3 regions of the Endozoicomonas sp. 2B-B genome follow, and region 1 is predicted to be linked to each of the others. Evidence: predicted binding sites of a transcription regulator. Region 1 holds the regulator's gene; each other region holds the start of a gene.

Region 1 (7,260 bases):
TGAATACGAAAACATAGCTGAACAGTTCGCCGATCAGTTTGCCATGCAACAGATCAAAACACCGAATGACATTTATCCGGTGTTCCGTCGTCTGTTTGAGAAAAAAGAAACCGTATAAGTGAGGCATCCGCCATGAGTGAGGTTACAGATATTAAAGAGAGAGAACCCATCTCCACGGGTTCAGAATGGACCTTTGATCTCATTCAGGAATACGACCGTGAGTTGGCGCGGCTGGCAGACAAGTTCCGGCTCGACACTTACCCGAACCAGATTGAGGTCATCAGTGCCGAACAGATGATGGATGCCTACTCTTCTACAGGCATGCCATTAATGTACAGTCACTGGAGCTTTGGCAAACAGTTTCTCCATACCCAACAGAATTATCAGCGCGGCCGCATGGGGCTGGCTTATGAAATTGTGATCAACTCCAACCCCTGCATTGCTTATCTCATGGAAGAAAACACCATGACCATGCAGGCTCTGGTACTGGCCCATGCCAGTTATGGTCATAACTCATTCTTTAAAGGTAACTATCTGTTCCAGACCTGGACAGATGCCGAATCCATTATTGACTACCTGATGTTTGCCAAGCGTTATGTTGCTGAGTGCGAAGAAAAATATGGCGTTGAAGCGGTTGAAGAGGTTCTGGACGCTGCCCATGCCCTGATGAACCAGGGTGTTAATCGTTACAAGCGCCCGAGACCACTTTCAGCAGAACAGGAAAAAGAGCGCCAGCAGGAAAGAGCAGAGTATATTCAGAGAACCCTGAACGACATCTGGAGCACTATTCCAAAGACGGAAGACAAAGAAGAGAAAAAAGTTGAACGCTTTCCTAAAGACCCGGAAGAGAATATTCTCTACTTTCTGGAAAAGAATGCGCCACTGCTGGAAACCTGGCAGCGTGAACTGCTGCGAATAGTCAGGAAAGTATCCCAATACTATTACCCTCAACGTCAAACCCAGGTGATGAACGAAGGCTGGGCCTGCTTCTGGCACTACCATCTTCTCCATGAGCTTTATGATGAAGGAAAAGTCACCGATGGCTTTATGCTGGAATTTCTGCACTCTCACTCAAGTGTCGTATACCAGCCTCCCTTTGACAGCCCGCACTACAGCGGCATCAACCCCTACACACTGGGCTTCAGCATGTTTCAGGATATTCGCAGAATCTGTGAAAATCCTACCGATGAAGACAGACACTGGTTCCCGGACATTGCCGACAGTGACTGGCTGGAAACCGTGCATTTTGCGATGAAAAACTTCAAGGATGAAAGCTTTATTCTGCAATTCCTGTCTCCCAAGGTGATGAGAGAACTCAGACTCTTCTCGGTTCTGGATGACGAAAGCAAGTCCTACCTGGAAGTCGATGCGATTCATAACAGCACCGGATACAAAGAAGTAAGGGAGTCGCTGGCTGCTCAATACAATCTTGGCAACCGGGAGCCCAATATCCAGGTCTTTGATGTGGATGTGCGTGGCGATCGAACCCTGACTCTCAGACATTACCAGCACCAGGGACGTCCACTGGATAAAAGTACAGAGGAATTACTCAGGCACGTACACCGGCTCTGGCAATTTGATGTCAAACTGGAGTCGGTGACCATTGATAACAAGGTAAGCAAAAGCTATCAGTGCCCGGATAAAAAAGATTCCGGGAAGTCTCACTAAAAAGATCTGATTGAAAGACGAGGGTCTTTTTATATTGAAAACTAATAAGAATTAAAAAGCCATCCGAGAATCTCCCGGACTTAAGCCTCCGTCCGGGTCACCCCGCAGCAAGGGTTGCTATTGCAACCTCACGACTGCATGGATGCAGGAGCAGTAGCTGCTTGGGACGGCCTTAAGTCCGGCAGGCTTCTGGCCCCACATATCCTATCCACTTAAAACCGAATCCCCGCTGCCACGACAGAAAGAACCAGCCCTTTCGTTCAATGCAAAAAATACTGACTACGGTGATAACCAGAAGCTTGATGCCTATTAACGATATTTTCAAAGAGTCAGATGCACGGCTGAATGGCTGTTTTTTTAAAAACAAGCAATACCCACTCAAAGCAATTCAATTCATATGCATGTCTTGATGACTCATAACCGTTTATGTATTGCACAAAATTATTCCTACCATCACATAAAGCGTTATTAAATCTATTTAAATAGTCCATAAAAGCACATTAAATGCTTCCATCAATTTAAAGCTTCCTGTATAAATAGTTACCTCCGTCATTGATAACCATTAATACCCGGTCGAATTAGTCTGAATTGGGAGTTCCTGAATGAACGTTTTTGAAGAAATTCATCACCGCCTGAGCAGTAAAACTCGTATCCGCTCTTTGTTTAAAGATGTTCATGTCGAAGATCTTGAGCGTATCATCTCCAGAATGCAGGACGTAATGCAGGAGAAAGTTGAAGCCCGCAATAAGATTGACGAAGAGCGTCAAGCCAAACTCGAAAACATTGAAGCCGTTAAGCAGATCATGGCCGAACGCGGCATTTCAATGGAAGACTTGGACCATCTGGAAATAGCGACTCAAAAACGTCGTCGTAATGTCCAAAGGTTTACTTTTGAGTACCAGACAGAAGCCGGCGACACTGTCCAATGGGATGGTTCTACCACAGGGCGCTTGCCGCGTGACTTCCAAAGCTACCTGGACCGCACCGGCAAAAAACGTCTGGAATGCGTCGTTGGCGAAGAGTAAGTCTACCTTCGTCAGTATTTCGGGTTCATGCCCGGTCTGCAACTTCTTGAATAAAGACACCAATGGATCAAAGTATCATTCTTTGAAAAACCTCCCCCTCTGACTCGAAGTAATCAGTTGGGGATCCCATTACAGAGTGCTCAGGTGGGACCACTCTCATCAACACTCTGACCAACAGCCCGCAGTGCACCCCACAGCAGGTGTTCAAGAGACAGATACAAACTAGTAAAGAAAATACAAATACGCAAGCCCGGTCTTTGCAGGATGGTTAAAATCCACCACCCTGCCAACTCCCGGGGATTAGCGTTTCAGAGTAAAGATAGTCAGGATCAGTCTGTACAACAGACTGTTCGCGAATGATGAAACCATGAAAAGATTATTCATTTTTTGATGGTAGTCCTAAAAGCAGAAAAGGTGCCACCGGCCCTTTTCTGCTTTCATGAGTGTTCCAACTCAAGGCATTTTTCCGGAAAGTAGCAAATAAAGCGGCTGCCTTTTCCAGGGTGACTGCTGATCGTGAGTTTGCCTCCGTGTCTCAGCATGACGTGCTTGACGATAGCCAGGCCAAGCCCCGTTCCCCCGGTATTCTGGCTACGACTTTTATCAATCCGGTAAAAGCGCTCAGTCAACCTCGGAATATGCATTGGATCAATACCGACACCATTGTCTTCTACCATCATATGTCCGCCTTCCCCGTCCTGCCACCAGCGCACAAGTATTTTCCCACCCTCGGGTGTATAGCGCACGGCATTAAAGACCAGATTCGAGAAGGCACTGCGCAACTCATTACTGCTGCCTGCCAAAAAGACATCTTCAGGACAATCCAGAGAAATCTGATGCTGGCTTTCACCACTGAGTGCACATCCGTCTTCAACGATACTGCTGAGCAGGGTTTTAACATGAACCCCATTCTCGTCTGCCTGAGCTTCAGCCGACTCCAGTTTGGACAGCAACAGCAGGTCTGCCACCAGATTCTGCATTCTCAGCGACTGCTCCTGCATCCTGTTCAGAGCTTTTTCCCAAACAGGGGGCAGACCTGAATCCGGGCCCAGACTGTCCAGCATGGTTTCGATGTATCCAGACACAACCGTCAGTGGTGTTCTCAGTTCATGGGAGACATTGGCAACAAAGTCTTTTCTCATGACTTCCAGCTGATTCAAGCGCGTGACATCTCTAACGGTCATGAGACGATTGCCTTTGCCATAAACCGTTATATTAAATTGCAGTTGATGATCCGGGTTGATTGGCGAGGGGATCTCAAGAGCTTTTTGATAACCACCCTGCTCAAAGTAGTCGGCAAACCTTGGATCACGTAGCAGATTGGTAATCAACTGCCCCTGATCGTCAGGCGTCTTAAGCCCTATCAAAGTTCCAGCGGCGGGATTCCACCATTCCAGGTTGCTCTGATTATCTATCATTACAACACCGTCGTTCAGCGCAGCAGTTGATTCCTGAACACGTTCAATCACTCCGGCCAGCTTTTGCCGGGAACGACTGTGCTGTTTTTGCAATCGATAGATACCATCAAAAATTTGCCCCCAGAACCCTTTACTCTCAGGAGGCTCTTTGCTCCTGGCCTTGGGGTCATTCAGCCAGTCCAGCAGCTTGAAAAGCTGACGGAAGCTCCAGACAAAATAACCTCCCATGACCACACAGAGTCCTAAAAAAGGCTCTCCAAACAACCAGCCCAGGGAAAACCCGACAATCACGTAGGCGATCATGCGGCTCAGCAAATGGGTTTTTGAAATTGTTGTCATATTACTCCCGGCCAGATAACTGCTGAGCACTGAGCATAAAAGGTTTACACCCTCGTTGAGAAACGATATCCAGTACCACGAACCGTTTGCACAAAGGCTTCGTAGTTATCACCTAAGGCCTTACGCAAGCGTCGAATGTGTACATCAACGGTTCGCTCTTCCACATAAACGTTGCCACCCCAGACCTGATCCAGTAACTGCCCACGGGTATAGGCACGCTCCTGGTGCGTCAGGAAAAACTGCAGCAAACGGTACTCGGTAGGTCCTATTTCAGCAGGTGAGCCATCAATAGAGACTCTGTGGCTGACAGGGTCCAGCTCCAATCCCTTGATGACAATGGGAGACTGGTTATCAAATCCGCCTGTACGACGGAGAACCGCTTTTAAACGAGCAGCCAGCTCGCGGGGAGAAAAAGGCTTGGTGATGTAGTCATCGGCACCGGTTTCAAGTCCCTGGATTTTGTGGTCTTCTTCACCTTTGGCCGTCAACATAACAATGGGTATTTCAGAGGTCAGCTCATTGCGCTTCAGACGACGGGCCAGTTCAATTCCAGAGACATCTGGTAACATCCAGTCCAACAAGATCAGATCGGGTTTGTTATCCACAATCAGAGAGTGCGCTTCTCTGGCATCTGCTGCCTCAAGACAGTCATACCCTGCCATTTCCAGAGCAACGGTCACCATTTCGCGAATCGGTGCTTCGTCATCTACGATCAGAATGGTCTTTCCTGGCATTAATCTCTACCTGTTATCTGTCGATTCGATTTCGGCGGTGACGTTCTGGCATCTATCAGCTGAAGCTCATTGGGGCTATACCAGGATGGTAGTGTCTCAGGACAGCACCTTTCCTATCGCTCAGGCTGTTTCTCACTACTTTGATCAACCGCACTATACACCGGACATTACACCTTTGAAATGTTACAGGCAGATGACACACTAAAGGCTGATATTGCAGCTTAAAAATAAAAAGATCCCTCAGGGTTTACAGGGTAAGGCTTTTCGCCATTTATCCCTACAGCCACCATAAGTAGCAATACTTACCAGGCTCTAAGCCGGATTGAAGATCAAAGATAACTCAACACGAAACCTGCAAATACAATGGCTCCGGCCCAGTGGTTACTGAGAAACGCCTTGAAGCAGGCTTCACGCTCACGACGACGGGTTAACCATTGCTGGTAAACGAAAAGGGCTGCGACAGCCAACAATGAGAGATAATAGAGAGCACCTAACTCCAGTTGATGGCCTGCCATGGCCAGTGTCATCAGGGTAAGTACCTGCAGGCAACCAACAATCAGGTTATCCATCTCGCCAAATAGAATGGCTGTGGACTTGATACCTACTTTCAGATCATCGTCACGATCCACCATGGCGTATTGAGTATCGTAAGCTACTGTCCAGAAGAGATTGGCCAGAAACATCAGCCAGACGATGTTTCCCAACGAGCCACTCTGAGCCGCAAAAGCCATGGGTATCGACCAGCCAAAAGCAGCCCCCAAAACCACCTGAGGCAGATGAGTGTGTCTTTTGGCAAAAGGGTAAGCCGAGGCCAGCAATAATCCGGCAAAAGAGAGCTGGACGGTAAGAGTATTGGTAAAGAGTACAAGAATGAAAGACAAAAGCACCATACCGGAGAAATAGATCAGCGCTTCTTTTTCCTGAATTTTACCCGTTACCAGCGGTCGATGCTGTGTTCTCTTAACATGGCCGTCCACTTTCCTGTCAGCAAAGTCATTAATAACGCAGCCTGCACTGCGCATCAAAACCACGCCGACCGAAAAAATCACCAGATTCTTCAGACTCGGTACACCTTCTGCCGCCACCCAGAGTGCCCACATAGTAGGCCAGAACAACAGATAAATACCAATAGGCCGGTCCAGCCGGGCCAGCCGTAAGAAATCTTTTAAACGGGGAAATCGTTGCAGAACTACTTCAGTGCCTGCCAATACCGCCATTGGTTTTCTGAATTGCATCATAATATTTAGCTGCTTATCTGCATCTTTATTATCATCGCTGAGATTCTTATTGCTCATCGCCCTGAATCATGACCCGCATCGCCAGTTTATCAGGTCAGGCCAGGTTCTCAATCAGGCCATGACCAGACCGACTGCGGAAATCTCTATATTTCACGAGGTAAGTGCTTCGACAAACAATCATTCTTGTAGAGCTTCAGGGTTCAGGATGCTTCGACATGACTCTGGAGTGCTTCTCTGTCTGTTCAGACAGGTCCGGCAAAAAGATTTCACAAACAGATATAGACTTTTCGTGCAAATAAAATAACGACCGCCTTCCCCAGGCTGTTTCATCAGAGTATTTTTCAACCAGATGAGGATTAAACTGACGAGCCGGCAGTTCCGCTACCTCAAATGGTCCCCGACGCATACCGGGATGATTAAATAAAAACTCCCCCAGGGGCTTAGTGCCCAGTTGCAGCAGCTCTCTGTTCGTGCCAATAAGACTGCTGTGAGGCAATACACTTCGTGCAAACACTCTGGGTCGGCCACCACAGATCAGCAGAACCTCCCTGATAGAAGCCATTTTGCTGCAATGTCTGTTTTCGAATGATCCTGCCAACTCACCAGACGTGGACGTAGCCTTTGACTGTTCATAGTTATTGAGAAACTTTAGCTCCGAACAGGTCGGCATAAAGGTCCCGTGACGAATAACCTGAACCCTGAAGTCGCCGTCAAACTCATGTTTCAAACGCTGAGTCAGGGAACCTCTGTCCAGCAGCCAGTCTCTCCAGGGCTCTGGAATCTGCTGTTTCAAATAATGTCTCGGCTTCCAGGATAAGCCTGAAAAATCAATAAAAGG
Region 2 (7,260 bases), 5.1 Mb from region 1:
TTGCTCTTTTGAAAGGGGTTTCCAGTTTTTCATTTGATAGTTACGAAATTTTTCAAGACGATAGGTGTCGTTTGCAAGCCCCTGCTGATAAAAAAACAAAAACATTGAAAACAAAAGTGTCTTTAAGACACATGTTATAGCCATACTTTCACCTGTATTCGTTAAAAAAGCCACATTGCTATCAGTGAGCCTTATGTGAGCTTCCTTAGCACATATATTTATAGGCTATGAAGACCCATAGAAAAAGCAGGTCTGGATGTTGCCATTGAGGCCAGCCACTTGTTGTCCGGTCTCAGTTCTATCCCGATAAAAAAATAAAAAAATAAGACACCCATAAAAAAATAAGACACCCATAAAAATAAAAACAAGACCTTCAAAAAAAAAATAAGACACCCATAAAAATAAAAACAAGACCTTCAAAAACTGTATTCCCAAAAAGGATCAGAAAATCTATCTTCAAGTAGCGTATCATTGAGCCACACATCGCCATCCAACGAACAGAGGCTGTTCAAGCCATAATTCAGACAATGCAAATTCATTCCGACATAAGTCGAAGAGATAAAGAGAGGGTCTTTGACGTCTTAACTGACTTCTACGCTAACCTGTCAGGTACAAACGACTGCAGGCGTTTAAACCTCGAAGCCACTTCTGTCCGGCTTCAAGTGCATAAGCCTTCATCGCCTTCAGACGGCCAACTGCCCGATAAAAACGATTATTCCATTGCATGGTTTTCAGCCACTCATCCGGATCAATGTCCAACCTTTGAAGAATCGGAGGGGTGCACGACGGGATGGAACCTTTCTTATCTGTTCTGACAATGCGACCGCTCCAGTCAACCAGTTCCAGATAGTCGTGAAGAAGGTAGGGAAGGGCAACGTCCGTTTCCTGTCCCTGCAAACAGAAAGGTTTCAGGGTCAGCGGCTGTTTTTTAGTCTCAGAATGTGTAACCTGCTCCACCCGTTCCTGAATCGACGTGTAGTTCGACTCTTCCGGTGTTTCTGCCTTTCCAGCCCGAATCGGATTCAAGTCAACGTAGGTCATGCAGGTCAGTAACGCTGCTTCGTCCAGCAATGCCTGGCTTTTAAAGCGTCCTTCCCAGAAGCGTCCTTTACACTCGTCTTCTTTGTTGGCCTCACGAGCAAGATGTTCATTCAGGCAGCGCATAAACCAGCTGATATCCGCTAAACGACGCCGGTATTCCTCAGCATATTCATCAATACGGGCCAATTCAGCGCTGCCCAATTTTTTGTCAGCGGCCAGATGCCTTTGCACCAGAAGTGGACCTCTGAACAAGGTCGTCCAACGATGCAGCACTTCATTCCGTGACCAGCTCCTGGCAGATGACTGATTGATATGCAAAACCACATGATAATGATTCGACATGACAGCGTAAGCGCAAACTTCGATAGCAAAGACTGAAACGAGTTCCTGAAGTTTATCCACCACCCATTGGCGGCGATGCTCGTAATTCTTGCCAGTCAGGTGGTTCTCTCCACAGAGGTAAGCCTGACGAACACATCTTGCCATGCAGTGGTAATAAGGCGTTAAGCCGGGGTCAATCAGAGTATTGCGGGCCTGAGCCATGAACTCACCTGTCTGGGTAAAAAATCAGTGATGGGTGAAAAAGTAGACCAGGTGGATGGGGAAGCAAATTTATGGATGTCTTTTTTTGCTTCTTCTCCATGGGTTACTCCATGGGTGTCTTTTTTTTCCTGGCTCAAAGGGCTATGCTCGTTTTCCGCCTGACCATATCACCAAGTCCACTGGGTATGGGTAGGGCTTTTAACACCGAAACATCCAACCTTTAAGCCTGCAAGTTATGAGATACCGGAATGCCAAAAAGACAGGACAGACACCCTGGAGTCAAAAACTGTCATTTTCATAAAATCCAAACAAACCTGTAACATTACTGAAATATTCCCCCCCTATCCTTGCACCCATCAAATTTTGAGGTAACAGAAAAATATTTTGCACAACCCACTGACAGATTAAGGCACGGCAAAAGATTTTTCTTTGTAAACGCAAGTACACTCCAAGCGAGTTTCTCGGGGAGAATAGAAGTGAAGTTTCTGAAGTCTATTGTAATGTCCTCCATGTTGGCTGCAGCGTCCTTCTCTGCATCTGCCAAGACAGAAGTTATCAACGGTGCGGGAGCCAGTTTCCCACATCCGATCTATGCCAAATGGGCTGAGGAATACCAGAAAGAAACCGGTATTCGCATCAACTACCAGGCCATCGGTTCCGGCGGTGGTATCCGTCAGATCACTGCCAAGACCGTCGACTTTGGCGCCAGCGACGCACCTCTGAATGAAGAGCGACTGGATAAAGAAGAGATGATCCAGTTCCCAATGGTGATGGGTGCTATTGTTCCAGTGATCAACGTGCCTGGCATTGAGTCCGGTGCTCTGAAGCTGACCGGTGAAGTCCTGGCAGACATCTACCTGGGTAAAATCAAGAAGTGGAATGACGAGCGCATCACTGCTCTGAACCCGGATCTTGAGATTCCTGCCCAGGCTATCTATGTCGTCCATCGTTCCGATGGTTCCGGTACCACCTACAACTTCACCGATTACCTGAGCCAGATCAGCTCGGAGTGGAGTGAGAATATCGGCAGAAACACCGACATCACCTGGCCAAAAGCAGCTACCACTATCGGTGGTAACGGTAACGCTGGTGTCGCCAACTTCGTGGGCCGTACCCGTGGTGCTATCGGTTATGTAGAATATGCCTTTGCAAAACAAAACGATCTGACCTACACCCAGCTGGCCAGTGCTGATGGCAAGTTCCTGAAGCCAAGCATGGAAACCTTCCAGGCTGCCGCTGCCAATGCCGACTGGGAGAATGCTCCGGGCTTCGAATTGCTGCTGAACAACCAGCCTGGTGCTGACTCCTGGCCTATGACAGCAGCGACCTTCATCCTGATGCATAAAGATCAGGCTGACGCCGAGAAAGCTGAGCAAATCATCGACTTCTTCGAGTGGAGCTACGAGAAAGGCGGCGAACTTGCAGAAGGTCTGGACTACATCCCAATGCCGGAAAGCGTAGTTAACATGGTAGAGAATGTCTGGAAAGAAGACTTGACCAGCAACGGACAAACCATTATCAAGTAACCGGTTATTCTAGCCTTTCTTAAACAGGAAACGAACGACAGCTGATCAGCATAGCGCTGGTCAGCTGTCTTGTTGTAGCTTATGCTTTTAACTGCGATGCCCAGCGCTATAAAGGGTGACTCAATCTTCTACAGACTGAGCTTCACCAGCGCCATTCTGATTTTTCTGGTGTTGATCGGGATTATCCTTTCCCTGATTGACGGCGGTTGGCTGGCTCTCTCCGAGTTTGGCCCCGGCTTTGTATTTCGTAATGTCTGGGACCCGGTAAACAGTGAGTTTGGTGCCGCTTCTGCTATTTACGGCACCCTGGTTTCTTCGCTTATCGCCATTATTATTGCCATTCCTGTCGGTCTGGGCACGGCGATCTTCCTGGCCGAGCTGGCCCCCGACTGGATCAGTCGCCCCGTGAGCATGGCCATTGAGCTGCTGGCCGCTGTACCCAGTATTATTTACGGTATGTGGGGTCTTTTTGTCTTCGCACCCTGGTTCTCAGAAGGCTTCCAATTCTGGGCACTGGAAAACCTGGTTGGCCTGCCTCTGATTGGCCACTGGTTTGACGGTCCCCCCATCGGTATAGGTCTGCTAACGGCGGGCATCATTCTGTCGTTCATGATTTTGCCCATTATTACGGCTTTAACTCGTGACGCCCTGAAAACCATTCCCAATGTGGTCAGAGAAGCAGCATACGGTGTTGGCGCTACGCCCTATGAAGTCATTACCCGAGTGCTGCTGCCAAGTATCAAGAATGCCGCAGTGGGTGCCGGAATCCTCGGCCTGGGTCGTGCCCTGGGAGAAACCATGGCAGTTGCCTTTGTAATAGGCGGCGCCAACCGTATAGAGACTTCACTGTTCATGCCTGCGAGCTCTATTTCTTCTACGATTGCGCAGCAGTTCAACGAAGCGACTAATGAGATGCACATCTCGGCTCTGATCAGTCTGGGCCTGGTACTGTTTGTACTGACCTTTATTGTGATGGGTACTGCCCGTCTGCTGTTGAGGAAGCGATAATGCCAGTCAGGAAACTCAAGAACTACGCTTTCATCGGCTTCTGTACCTTCTGTGCACTGTTTGGCCTGGTGGTTCTGGCCAGCGTACTGTACAGCCTGGTCGGAAAAGGTATTTCCGGCATGGGTCTGCATGTCTTCACCGAACTCACTCCCGGACCCGGTAGCCACGGTGGCCTGAAAAACGCCATTGTTGGCAGTTTGATTCTGACCGCTCTTGGTATTCTGATCGCCGCACCTCTGGGTGTATTGGCTGGTACCTGGCTGTCTGAATCCGACAAGAGTTCAAAAATTGCTGAAGCACTGCGCTTTCTCAACGGTATGTTGATGAGCGCACCTTCTATTCTGGTCGGCCTGTTTGTCTACAAGGTTGTGGTGGTCACCACCGGCTCCTTTTCTGGTTGGGCAGGTGCCATTGCACTGGCTATTCTGGCACTGCCCATTATCGTCAGCACCACAGAAGAAATGCTGCGTCTGGTTCCCACCACCTTGAAAGAAGCAGGTAGCGGACTGGGCGCTCCGCGCTGGCGAGTCATTACCCAGCTGTGCTATCGGGCAGCCGGCCCCGGTATTATTACCGGTATTCTGTTGTCTGTAGCGCGGATTACCGGTGAAACAGCCCCCCTGTTGTTTACCGCCCTCAACAGTAACTTCATGAGCACCGATCTGGACAAGCCTATGGCTAACCTGCCGGTGACCATTTATCAGTATGCCATGAGCCCTTTTGAATCCTGGAATCAACTGGCCTGGGCCGGCGCACTGCTGATAACCGTATTTATTCTGATTATCAATATTCTGTCCACTGCTTTACCGCGTTGGATCAAAGCTCGAAAGGCAGCCAAATGAACATGAACATTGCTACTGCTCCTGCGGCTACAGAAAGCCTGAGTCAAATCAAGACAGAATCCGGTCTGGCCGATGATATTCTGCAACCCAGAATGGAAGTAAAAGACCTCAGTTTCTTTTACAGCAAAGGTTCTGAACCAGCCCTGAAGAACATCAACATGCCGATTTACAACAACAAGGTAACGGCTCTGATTGGTCCTTCCGGCTGTGGTAAATCCACCCTGCTGCGCACCATGAATCGCATCTTCGACCTGTATGGCAGTCAGTCGGCTGAAGGTGAGATTCTGCTGGATAACGAAAATATCCTGCAACGTGGTGTGGATCTGAATGAATTGCGCTCCAAAGTCGGTATGGTTTTCCAGAAGCCTACGCCTTTCCCTATGTCCATTTACGACAACATCACCTTCGGTCTGAAGATGAAAGGTGGACTGAGCAAGCCGGAAATGGCTATTCGTGCCAGAAAGGCCCTGAAGCGAGCCCATCTGTGGAAAGAAGTGAAGGACAAGCTGAATGCCGATGCCAGCAGCCTGTCCGGTGGTCAGCAGCAGCGTCTGTGCATCGCCCGCACCATTGCCCTGGAGCCGGAAGTCATCCTGATGGACGAACCCACGTCGGCTCTCGATCCACTGGCCACCAGCGCCATTGAAGAACTGATTACTGAACTGCGTCAGAAGTACACCATTGTGATCGTGACTCACAACATGCAACAGGCCATGCGTATCTCTGATTACACCGGCTTTATGTATCTGGGTGAGCTGGTTGAGTTTGATAAAACCGGCAAGATCTTCAACAAAGCTGAAAATCAGAAGACCCGTGACTATATCGCGGGTGACTTTGGTTAAGCATTAACTTCTGATCGTGGAGCCTTTCGGCTCCACATTTTCTTTTACAGAACTCTCAGCTTCAGTGAAAGAAACTCTTTCATGGAAAACCATAATCCACAGGTTCCCACGCTGATGCATGAGAACCAGAGCTTTTATGAAGAGCTTTTAAGACACCCACCGAAGAATGGGAACCAGATTTAAGCCCTATTATCGCTTGGACAGGTCGATGTTAGAGATGGTCAACTCCAATCAAGAATCACTTTGCCAGACTGGCCGGACCCCATGATTTCAAAACCTTTCTGGAAATCATCCACCGGCATCCGATGAGTAATCACCGGGGAAATATCCAGACCGGACTGGAGCATACTGGTCATTTTATACCAGGTTTCGTACATCTCACGGCCATAAATACCCTTGATGACCAGACCCTTGAAGATCACCTGATTCCAATCAATAGTGGTATCGCTGGAAGGAATACCCAGCAGGGATACCTTGCCACCGTAGTTCATGTTTTCCAGCATCTGTTGGAAAGCACGACCGTTACCAGACATCTCCAGACCTACGTCAAAGCCTTCTACCATCCCCAGTTTTGCCATGACCTCTTGCAGATCTTCAGTGGCAACGTTAACAGCACAGGTAGCTCCCATTTTACGGGCCAGATCCAGACGGTATTCGTTGACGTCAGTAATGACAACATTACGAGCACCGACATGCCTGCAGATTGCAACCGCCATAATGCCGATAGGACCGGCACCGGTGATCAATACATCTTCACCCACCAGATCAAACGACAGAGCAGTGTGTACAGCATTGCCAAAGGGATCGAAGATGGAGGCCAGATCATCACTGATGTCATCGGGAATCGGGAAAGCATTGGTCGCTGGTATACAGAGGTACTCTGCGAAAGCTCCTTCCCGATTGACACCCACACCAACCGTGAAATTACAAAGGTGGCGACGGCCGGCACGGCAGTTACGGCAGTGGCCACAGGTAATATGACCTTCACCGGACACACGCTGACCTATTTCAAAGCCGCGCACGCCTTCGCCCATTTCCACAATATCACCAATAAACTCGTGTCCTACATGCATTCCAACAGGAATGGTTTTTTGTGACCACTCATCCCAGTTATAGATGTGCATGTCGGTTCCACAGATCGCTGTTTTGCGAATCTTGATCAGAACATCGTTGTAGCCAGGTTCCGGCCTGGGCTTGTCGGCCAGCCAGATGCCTTTTTCCGCTTTCAGTTTTGCCAGGGTTTTCATGTCAGCTTCCTATTCACTCAGCTCCGCAGGTCCTTCAGGAGATAACGCCCAGCTCACGGCCCACTTTAGCAAAGGCTGCAATAACTTTATCCATATGTTCCTGGTTATGAGCAGCTGACATCTGGGTACGAATTCGGGCTGCGCCCCTTGGAACAACAGGGAAAGAGAATCCTACTACATAGATTCCCTCGTTCAGCATTCGTTCCGCAAA
Region 3 (7,260 bases), on a different contig from region 1:
CCGATGGAGAGCTTGGTCACCACATCGTAGTAATAAACGTCCATGCCCATAGATTCAGCCAAAACACTTAGTTGGCTTCCGATACTGCCGTAGCCAATAATACCCAGCTTTTTACCGCGAATTTCATAGGAATTGGCGGCACTCTTCTGCCAGCCACCCCGGTGAGCAACGGCATTCTTTTCAGGCACACCCCGCAACAGAAGAATGGCCTCAGCCAGAACCAGCTCAGCAACAGAGCGAGTGTTGGAATAAGGTGCATTAAAGACCGGGATTCCCCGTGACGTAGCAGCATCCAGCTCTACCTGGTTGGTACCGATGCAGAAACAACCAACAGCGATCAGCTTCTGGGCTGCAGCAAAGACGTCTTCACTCAGCTGGGTTCGGGATCGAATGCCTACAAAGTGCGCTTCGGAAATCCGCTGCTTCAGCTCATCGTCTGGTAAGGACTTGGAAACATAATCAATATTGGTGTAGCCGGAAGCTTCAAGCACTTCCACAGCAGACTGATGAACCCCCTCCAGAAGAAGGAATCGAATCTTACTCTTGTCCAGGGAAATAGAGGGCATAACAATAGCTCGGATGTCTTTTAATCTACCTTGAAAAGTACTTCAGCCAAATCGAGTGGGAAATACTGTCAATGGCTGAATACAACCCGAGTCATCTGGTTTCAGAACCGACCGGGGTGTGGATAATAGCATAAAAAAGAGAAAAGCCCTTACCTTGAGTGTATGAATCAGATGTTCCTTGTCCAATCACCACTACAGGACTTAAACCTCGCGTGCAGAGCAGTTATTATGTGTTTTCTGTTTCAGACACCTATGCTTGATAGCGTAGTCAGAATCTGTCTGATAGCCTGAGACAATGCAGGATGTTGTTCGGAAAACTTGATCGCTTCCTGCTCGAGCTGTTCGTTGTAGTCCTGCAGAGGAATATCGCCCTCTGCCTGAGCCAGAGCCAGCTGCAGTTCATCGGTAATTTGCTTGAGAGCCCCTGCAGTACATTCGTCCACAGGCTGTCCTTCAAGCAGGTCATGCAGATTCTGGATATTCAGGTGGAGTTCTTCAGACATGACGTGCTCCTGTGATCAGGTTAATCTGGAAAACACAATATTTGTACTGTGAATGATAGCTTCAGCAGTCGTACCCGGCTGATAAATACTAGCGATGTGCCAGGCCATGAGCAAAATAAAAACACAAGAACAAACAAGCAAGAAGGACGCCCTATGAAGTACAGGCATCACTGGCTAAGTGGCGACCGCATTGATCTGCCGGCCGGCAAAGTGGTGTGTGTCGGCCGAAATTATGCCGAGCACATTCGGGAGTTGAACAATCCGCTGCCCGAGGATCCCGTGTTGTTTATCAAACCTTCAACATCACTGACAGCTCTGGAAATACCCTTTGCCATTCCCGTCGATCGCGGTGAAGTTCACCACGAAACAGAAATAGCAATTCTGATGGACACCCGACTCCAGAATGCCAGCGAGAATGAGAGCATTGATGCCATCAAGGCAATAGGGCTGGCATTGGATCTGACACTCCGGGATGTTCAGTCCCGGCTAAAAGAAAAAGGACTGCCATGGGAAGTGGCCAAAGCCTTTGATGGCAGCTGCCCCGTTTCAGGGTTTATTGCCAAAGAGCACCTGCCCGATCTCAATAACATTCACTTCAGCCTTAAAATTAATGGGCAGACACGTCAGGAAGACACTTCAGCCCATATGCTGACCTCAATTCCGGGGCTGATCAGCTACATAAGCCGTCACTTCACACTGGAACCCGGCGATATTGTCCTCACTGGCACTCCGGCCGGCGTTGGTCCTCTGAAGCAGGGAGATCGGCTTGAATTAGCTATTACTGACCGCTTTAGTCTGGCAACATCCTGCATCTGATCCTAAAGAACCCGGCACTTCTTCAGATATTGACTGTAGAGAAATCAGGCCACAGGCAAAGGAAAGCCAGTGTCAGTCAGGGAAACCTACAGCCTCCATATTCTGGTGGTGGAAGATAGCCAGGTAAACCAGATGGTGGTCAAAAAGCTGCTTGAAAAATTGGGCTGCAGCTGCAAAGTGGCCCAGAATGGTCAGGAAGCACTGGACATTCTTGAGACTTCAGAGGCCTTCAACCTGATTCTCATGGATTGCATGATGCCCATCATGGGTGGTCTGGAAGCCACTGAAAAAATCAGAGCCTCCGGGCAACACTATGCCGGAATACCGGTTATCGCTTTCACAGCCAACACCTCGGAATCGGATAAGATTGCCTGTAAGTCTGCCGGTATGGACGATTTTCTGGACAAACCTGTTTCACTTGCATCTTTATCAGAAAAGCTGGTTCTTTGGAACCAAGACTGAAACTGCCTCAAATCCTAAGGGCTTTTGGCGCTCTGGATTCGAGACGTTCTGCCCTGTGTATCAATGGCTACAAAAACCATATTGGCTTCAGTCAGCTTGGCGCGACCGCGTTTATCTTCCACCCAGGCTTCAACGACCACCCGAATTGACGTTTTGCCGACCTCTGTCACCCGGGTGAACAGCGCAAGAATATCACCCATTTTAACTGAGCGCATAAAACTCATACTGCCGATACTAACGGTGACAACACGTCCTGTGGCAATCTTTCTGGCCATGATTGCGCCAGCCTGATCAATCTGCATGGCCACCCAGCCACCAAAGACATCGCCTGTCGTATTAACAGATTGGTAGTCTGCCAGCACTTTCAGCGTCAGTTCTCCCTGAGGTCCGGGAGCAAGATCATTGTTCAGTTCCATATTGTTCTCTAGCACTTGATGTTTTTATTTTTTTGGCGCAACCGACTCTGAAAATCCTTATATATAATGTCAGTTGTTTCTTGCGCCCGGGATCTTCCTGATCGTGAAGCTTTTCCAGCTAAAGGTATTTTACTTCTCTTCTCAGTTAGCGTTGTAGCTAAAACACTCAGCGAATAGAAACTGGCACAGGAGGCATGCTTTGCAAGCCGGGCTCGTACCTGTCTTGGCATTTCATCAGTAATCTACAATCAAGTTGGAATTAAAGTCAGTGATTTTACATTATGACTATTGCGAATATAAAGCTTCACTGTCGTTCATATAACTGTCACATTTTCATCTTATAGTTCTTGCCAGTAAACAAATGCCTGTAGCTGTATAAGAGAGGCTAAAAAATCCCTTTAGGAGAGATACGAATGAAGCTTAAAGCTCTAATAACAACAATTGCCCTTGCGACCGGAATCCAGGCTGCCTCTGCCAGTCAGATTGACGCTGAGATCCCCACTTATAAGAAAGCCAGTGGTGTATCAGGCAATCTGTCCAGTGTCGGCTCTGACACTCTGGCTAACCTGATGACTCTGTGGGCAGAAGATTTCAAGCGTGAATATCCTAATGTGAACGTACAGATTCAGGCTGCCGGTTCTTCTACTGCACCACCCGCTCTGACGGAAGGAACGTCCAACATCGGCCCCATGAGCCGCAAGATGAAAGACAAGGAACTGGAAGCTTTTGAGAAGAAGCATGGCTACAAGCCCACTGCTGTTCCGGTTGCCATTGACGCTCTGGCTGTTTTCGTCAACAAGGACAACCCAATCAAGGGTCTGACCATGGCTCAAGTGGACGCTATTTTCTCCTCCACCCGCAAGTGTGGTGACGACAAAGACATCAGTACCTGGGGTGCTGCCGGTCTGGACGGAGCCTGGAAAAACCGCTCAATCCAGCTGTACGGCCGTAACTCTGTATCCGGCACCTACGGTTACTTCAAGAAGAAAGCCCTCTGCAAAGGTGATTTCCGTAACAACGTAAATGAACAGCCTGGTTCTGCTTCTGTGGTTCAGTCTGTCAGTGCTTCTGTAAACGGCATCGGCTACTCCGGCATCGGTTACCAGACTTCCAGCGTACGTACTGTACCTCTGGCCAAGAAAGCCGGTCAGCCATTCGTTGAGGCAACGCCCGCTAACGCTGTCAACAACTCTTATCCACTGTCTCGTTTCCTGTACGTGTACGTTAACAAGCAGCCCAACAAGAAGTTGTCCCCTCTGGAAGGCGAATTCCTGAAGATGGTACTGTCTCAGCAGGGTCAGGAAGTCGTCGTTAAAGACGGTTACATCCCTCTGCCTGCCAAGGTGGTTGAAAAGTATCTGTCTGAACTCGATCTGTAATCACAGATTCATGAGTGATCCACACGGGGCCATCTGGCCCCGTTTTTATGGCGGGTACTCAAAGAATCATGGCGGCAATCCAGCCAAAAATAATCATCGGAATATTGAAGTGTAAAAAGGTGGGAATCACCGAATCCCGGATGTGGTCGTGCTGACCATCCACGTTCAAGCCGGCAGTGGGACCAATGGTAGATTCTGAAACCGGGGAGCCTGCATCACCTAATGCTCCTGCGACTCCCACAAGACAGGCTATCGCCAGTGGCGTAAATCCAAGTTCCATGCCCAGTGGCACATAAAGGGTGGCAATAATCGGAACCGTAGAGAACGAAGAGCCAATACCCATAGTGATCAGTAACCCGACCAGAAGCATAAGAATGGCCGCAAGAGCCTGACTGCCTCCCACAAACATCTGTACCTGACTCACCAGCTCTGGAATATCACCTGTTGAGCGGAGCACTTCCGCAAAACCTGCGGCCGAGATCATGATGAAGCCAAAAGCTGCCATCATGCGCAGACCCTCATTGAATACCTCATCTGCTTCCCGCCAGCAGACGACTCGCCCAATGACCATGGTAATAAAGCCCAGTGCAGCAGCGAGAACCATGGACCCGGTTGTCAATTGACTCACCAGCACCAGAACAATGGCTATGACAGAGGTAATAATGGCAGGCTTGCTTAACTGAATATCTTGTTCATGAATCAAAATGGTCTCTTCTACACGATAGGTTCTGGACTTTCGGTAACTGAAAAAAACAGCCAGCAACAACCCCAGGAACATACCCAAAACGGGAATCGCCATCGCCAGCGGCATCTGGCTCAGTTCAATATCCAGCCCATTCTCCTGAAGATTGCCACCAAGAATCTGATTCAGATAGACATTGCCAAAGCCTACAGGAAAAATCATATAGGTCGCGGTAAGGCCAAAGGTAAGAAGACAGACCACCTGACGACGATCAATCGCCATAGCACTGAATACCGATAACAAGGGAGGAATCAGTATGGGAATAAAGGCTATGTGGATAGGTATCAGGTTCTGGGAAGAAAAAGCCATCAACACAAGCGCCAGAAACAGGCTGTACTTTAGCTTCACATTATTGTGCGAGTTGTTGCTGTTCTTTACTTTGCGGATGATCTTTCCAGCCATCCACTCAGGTATGCCGGAGCGGGCGATGGCCACAGCAAAAGCACCCAGCATGGCGTAACTGATAGCAATGCCTACGCCACCGCCCAAACCTCTGGAGAATGCCTCCAGAGTCTGGAAGATATCCAGACCACCGATCACTCCCCCGGCCAGAGCCCCCACAAACAGTGCCAGAACCACATTAACGCGCAACAAGCTCAACGCGAGCATGAAAGCAACCGCCAGAATCACTGCGTTCATATTAATTCCAAATTGTATTTTATCGTTATAACGGCCAGCGGCTATCTATAGTGAAGCATGGACAATAGCGGCATTACCAGATTGTAGTTAATTGGTTTATTTTTCGCGCAAATAGAGAATTAGCAGGCCAAATAACTATAAAGTGAAGAAATATCCCTGAAAACGCAGGCTGGAATCAATTCTCTGGCGAGTTGCTCTTATATTGATCAACTAATGGCCTGAGTGCCCGTGCCTGCTGAGCAATGGTCGGATCACCGCTATCTTCTGCATTGCTCAACCTTACATAGACATTATTGTCATCTTCAGGCCAGCAGGTTCTTCTTCCTGTCTGCATTTGTAATACCAGATGCTGCACAGAGAACAAATGAACGGTTGGCTCAATGGCTCGTGCCCGCTCAGCAAGGTCCCGATCATTGCTTCGCTGTGCACTACTCAACCTTGTATAGATATATCTGTCATTATCAGGCCAGGTCTCTCTCCCCGCCTGCACTTGTGCCAACAGATGCCGCACAGAGTAAAAATTAACCAATGGCTCAAGTGCTTCTGCCTGCTCAGCAATGACCAGATCATTACAATCCCTCGCAATACCCAACCGTGTACGGATATAACTGTCATTATCAGGCCAGGTATCATCCCCTGCCTGCACTTGAGATACCTGATGCTGTACAGCGTACAAATTAGCTAATGGATAAATTGCCCGCGCCTGCTTTGCAATGGCCGGATCAGGGATATTTACCAGCATTCTCAACGACCCTAGATGGATAAAACCCTCATCTGCGGGCCAGGTTCTTTTCCCTGCCCGCACTTGCAAAACCAGATGCTGCGCAGAGTACAATTTTGCTAATGGAAAAATTGCCCGCGCCTGCTCTACAATGGCTGAATCATTACAAAGTAGCGCAGCATTCAACGTTACGAAGATACTATGGTCATTTTTAGGCCAGGTCCCTCTCCCTAGTAGCATACCCATCACAATATGAATCACCTCTTGCAGTTCTTTCTGTATCTCTTTCAGTATCAGAAAATTACCCAAAGCGCTCTGATCATGCCGACAATATGGGCAGAAACGATTCCCTTCCATGTTAACTTCTCCTGTCAGCCACCGTTTCAGGCATTCCAGATGGAACAAATGCAAACATGACGTTTTCATCACGTCGTCAGATTGTTCTAAATTAAGAAGGCATACGCTGCAAGTTTCCCCAACATATTCAACCCCCTGCGCTTCTTCAAAATCATTCGAATCAGATTGAGGCAGCATAAATACCGGATACAACATAACTGTTTCTGGCTGATGCATCTGCCCATGACCAGACAAATCTTTCCCCGATAGTTCAGCAAGCAGTTCCGAGGCATCTAACGGCACCCGTCTGAATAACGACCTGTTGAATGCCATCTTCTGTGTAATACCTGCCAAAGCCGCAGATAAATCTTTGTCACTGACGAATGGTCTGGATTGACCGGAAGTGGTCGGATATCCATTATAAAGCCATTGTTTCAGCCGCTGGCCGATCCCGAGCAGCACTGACAGGTAGTCAAACTGCCAGTCGGGCATTTTAAACAATCCCCTGCCGGAAATGCCCGGTATAAATAGAGGAGGGGGTGGTGGGTCAGGTGGAAATCCGCCTCCTGATAATCGCAAGGCGGATTCAGGTGTTGATGTGGGCCATTCAGGCAGAGCAAAACCCGTGCTATTTTTCTCTCTCTTCTCAAAAACATTCTCTAAAGACATCAGCCACTGCC

The links. The regulator PhoB, encoded in region 1, activates phosphate uptake and scavenging genes when phosphate is short. The targets are predictions, from matches to a motif close to TGTCATANNNNTGTCANA.
Region 2: the regulator PhoB is predicted to act here: its motif matches at 1,900-1,917, upstream of pstS (phosphate ABC transporter substrate-binding protein PstS).
Region 3: the regulator PhoB is predicted to act here: its motif matches at 3,076-3,093, upstream of ACOMHB_RS24740 (PstS family phosphate ABC transporter substrate-binding protein).

Annotation. Positions count from the first base shown of each region.
Region 1 is NZ_JBLZMU010000001.1:599,341-606,600, reverse strand. It holds gene ACOMHB_RS02460 (YeaH/YhbH family protein) at 1-118, shown strand, start outside; gene ACOMHB_RS02455 (SpoVR family protein) at 133-1,668, shown strand; gene ACOMHB_RS02450 (H-NS family histone-like protein) at 2,271-2,693, shown strand; gene phoR (phosphate regulon sensor histidine kinase PhoR) at 3,131-4,450, opposite strand; gene phoB (phosphate regulon transcriptional regulator PhoB) at 4,495-5,184, opposite strand; gene ubiA (4-hydroxybenzoate octaprenyltransferase) at 5,514-6,401, opposite strand; gene ACOMHB_RS02430 (chorismate--pyruvate lyase family protein) at 6,616-7,260, opposite strand, start outside.
Region 2 is NZ_JBLZMU010000001.1:5,655,803-5,663,062, forward strand. It holds gene ACOMHB_RS20910 (RING finger protein) at 1-174, opposite strand, end outside; gene ACOMHB_RS20915 (transposase) at 598-1,584, opposite strand; gene pstS (phosphate ABC transporter substrate-binding protein PstS) at 2,061-3,110, shown strand; gene pstC (phosphate ABC transporter permease subunit PstC) at 3,192-4,118, shown strand; gene pstA (phosphate ABC transporter permease PstA) at 4,118-4,960, shown strand; gene pstB (phosphate ABC transporter ATP-binding protein PstB) at 4,957-5,802, shown strand; gene tdh (L-threonine 3-dehydrogenase) at 6,024-7,049, opposite strand; gene ACOMHB_RS20945 (glycine C-acetyltransferase) at 7,084-7,260, opposite strand, start outside.
Region 3 is NZ_JBLZMU010000002.1:109,758-117,017, reverse strand. It holds gene serA (phosphoglycerate dehydrogenase) at 1-566, opposite strand, end outside; gene ACOMHB_RS24760 (DUF4404 family protein) at 809-1,069, opposite strand; gene ACOMHB_RS24755 (fumarylacetoacetate hydrolase family protein) at 1,223-1,885, shown strand; gene ACOMHB_RS24750 (response regulator) at 1,955-2,347, shown strand; gene ACOMHB_RS24745 (acyl-CoA thioesterase) at 2,362-2,763, opposite strand; gene ACOMHB_RS24740 (PstS family phosphate ABC transporter substrate-binding protein) at 3,177-4,142, shown strand; gene ACOMHB_RS24735 (Na+/H+ antiporter family protein) at 4,201-5,523, opposite strand; gene ACOMHB_RS24730 (RING finger protein) at 5,699-7,260, opposite strand, start outside.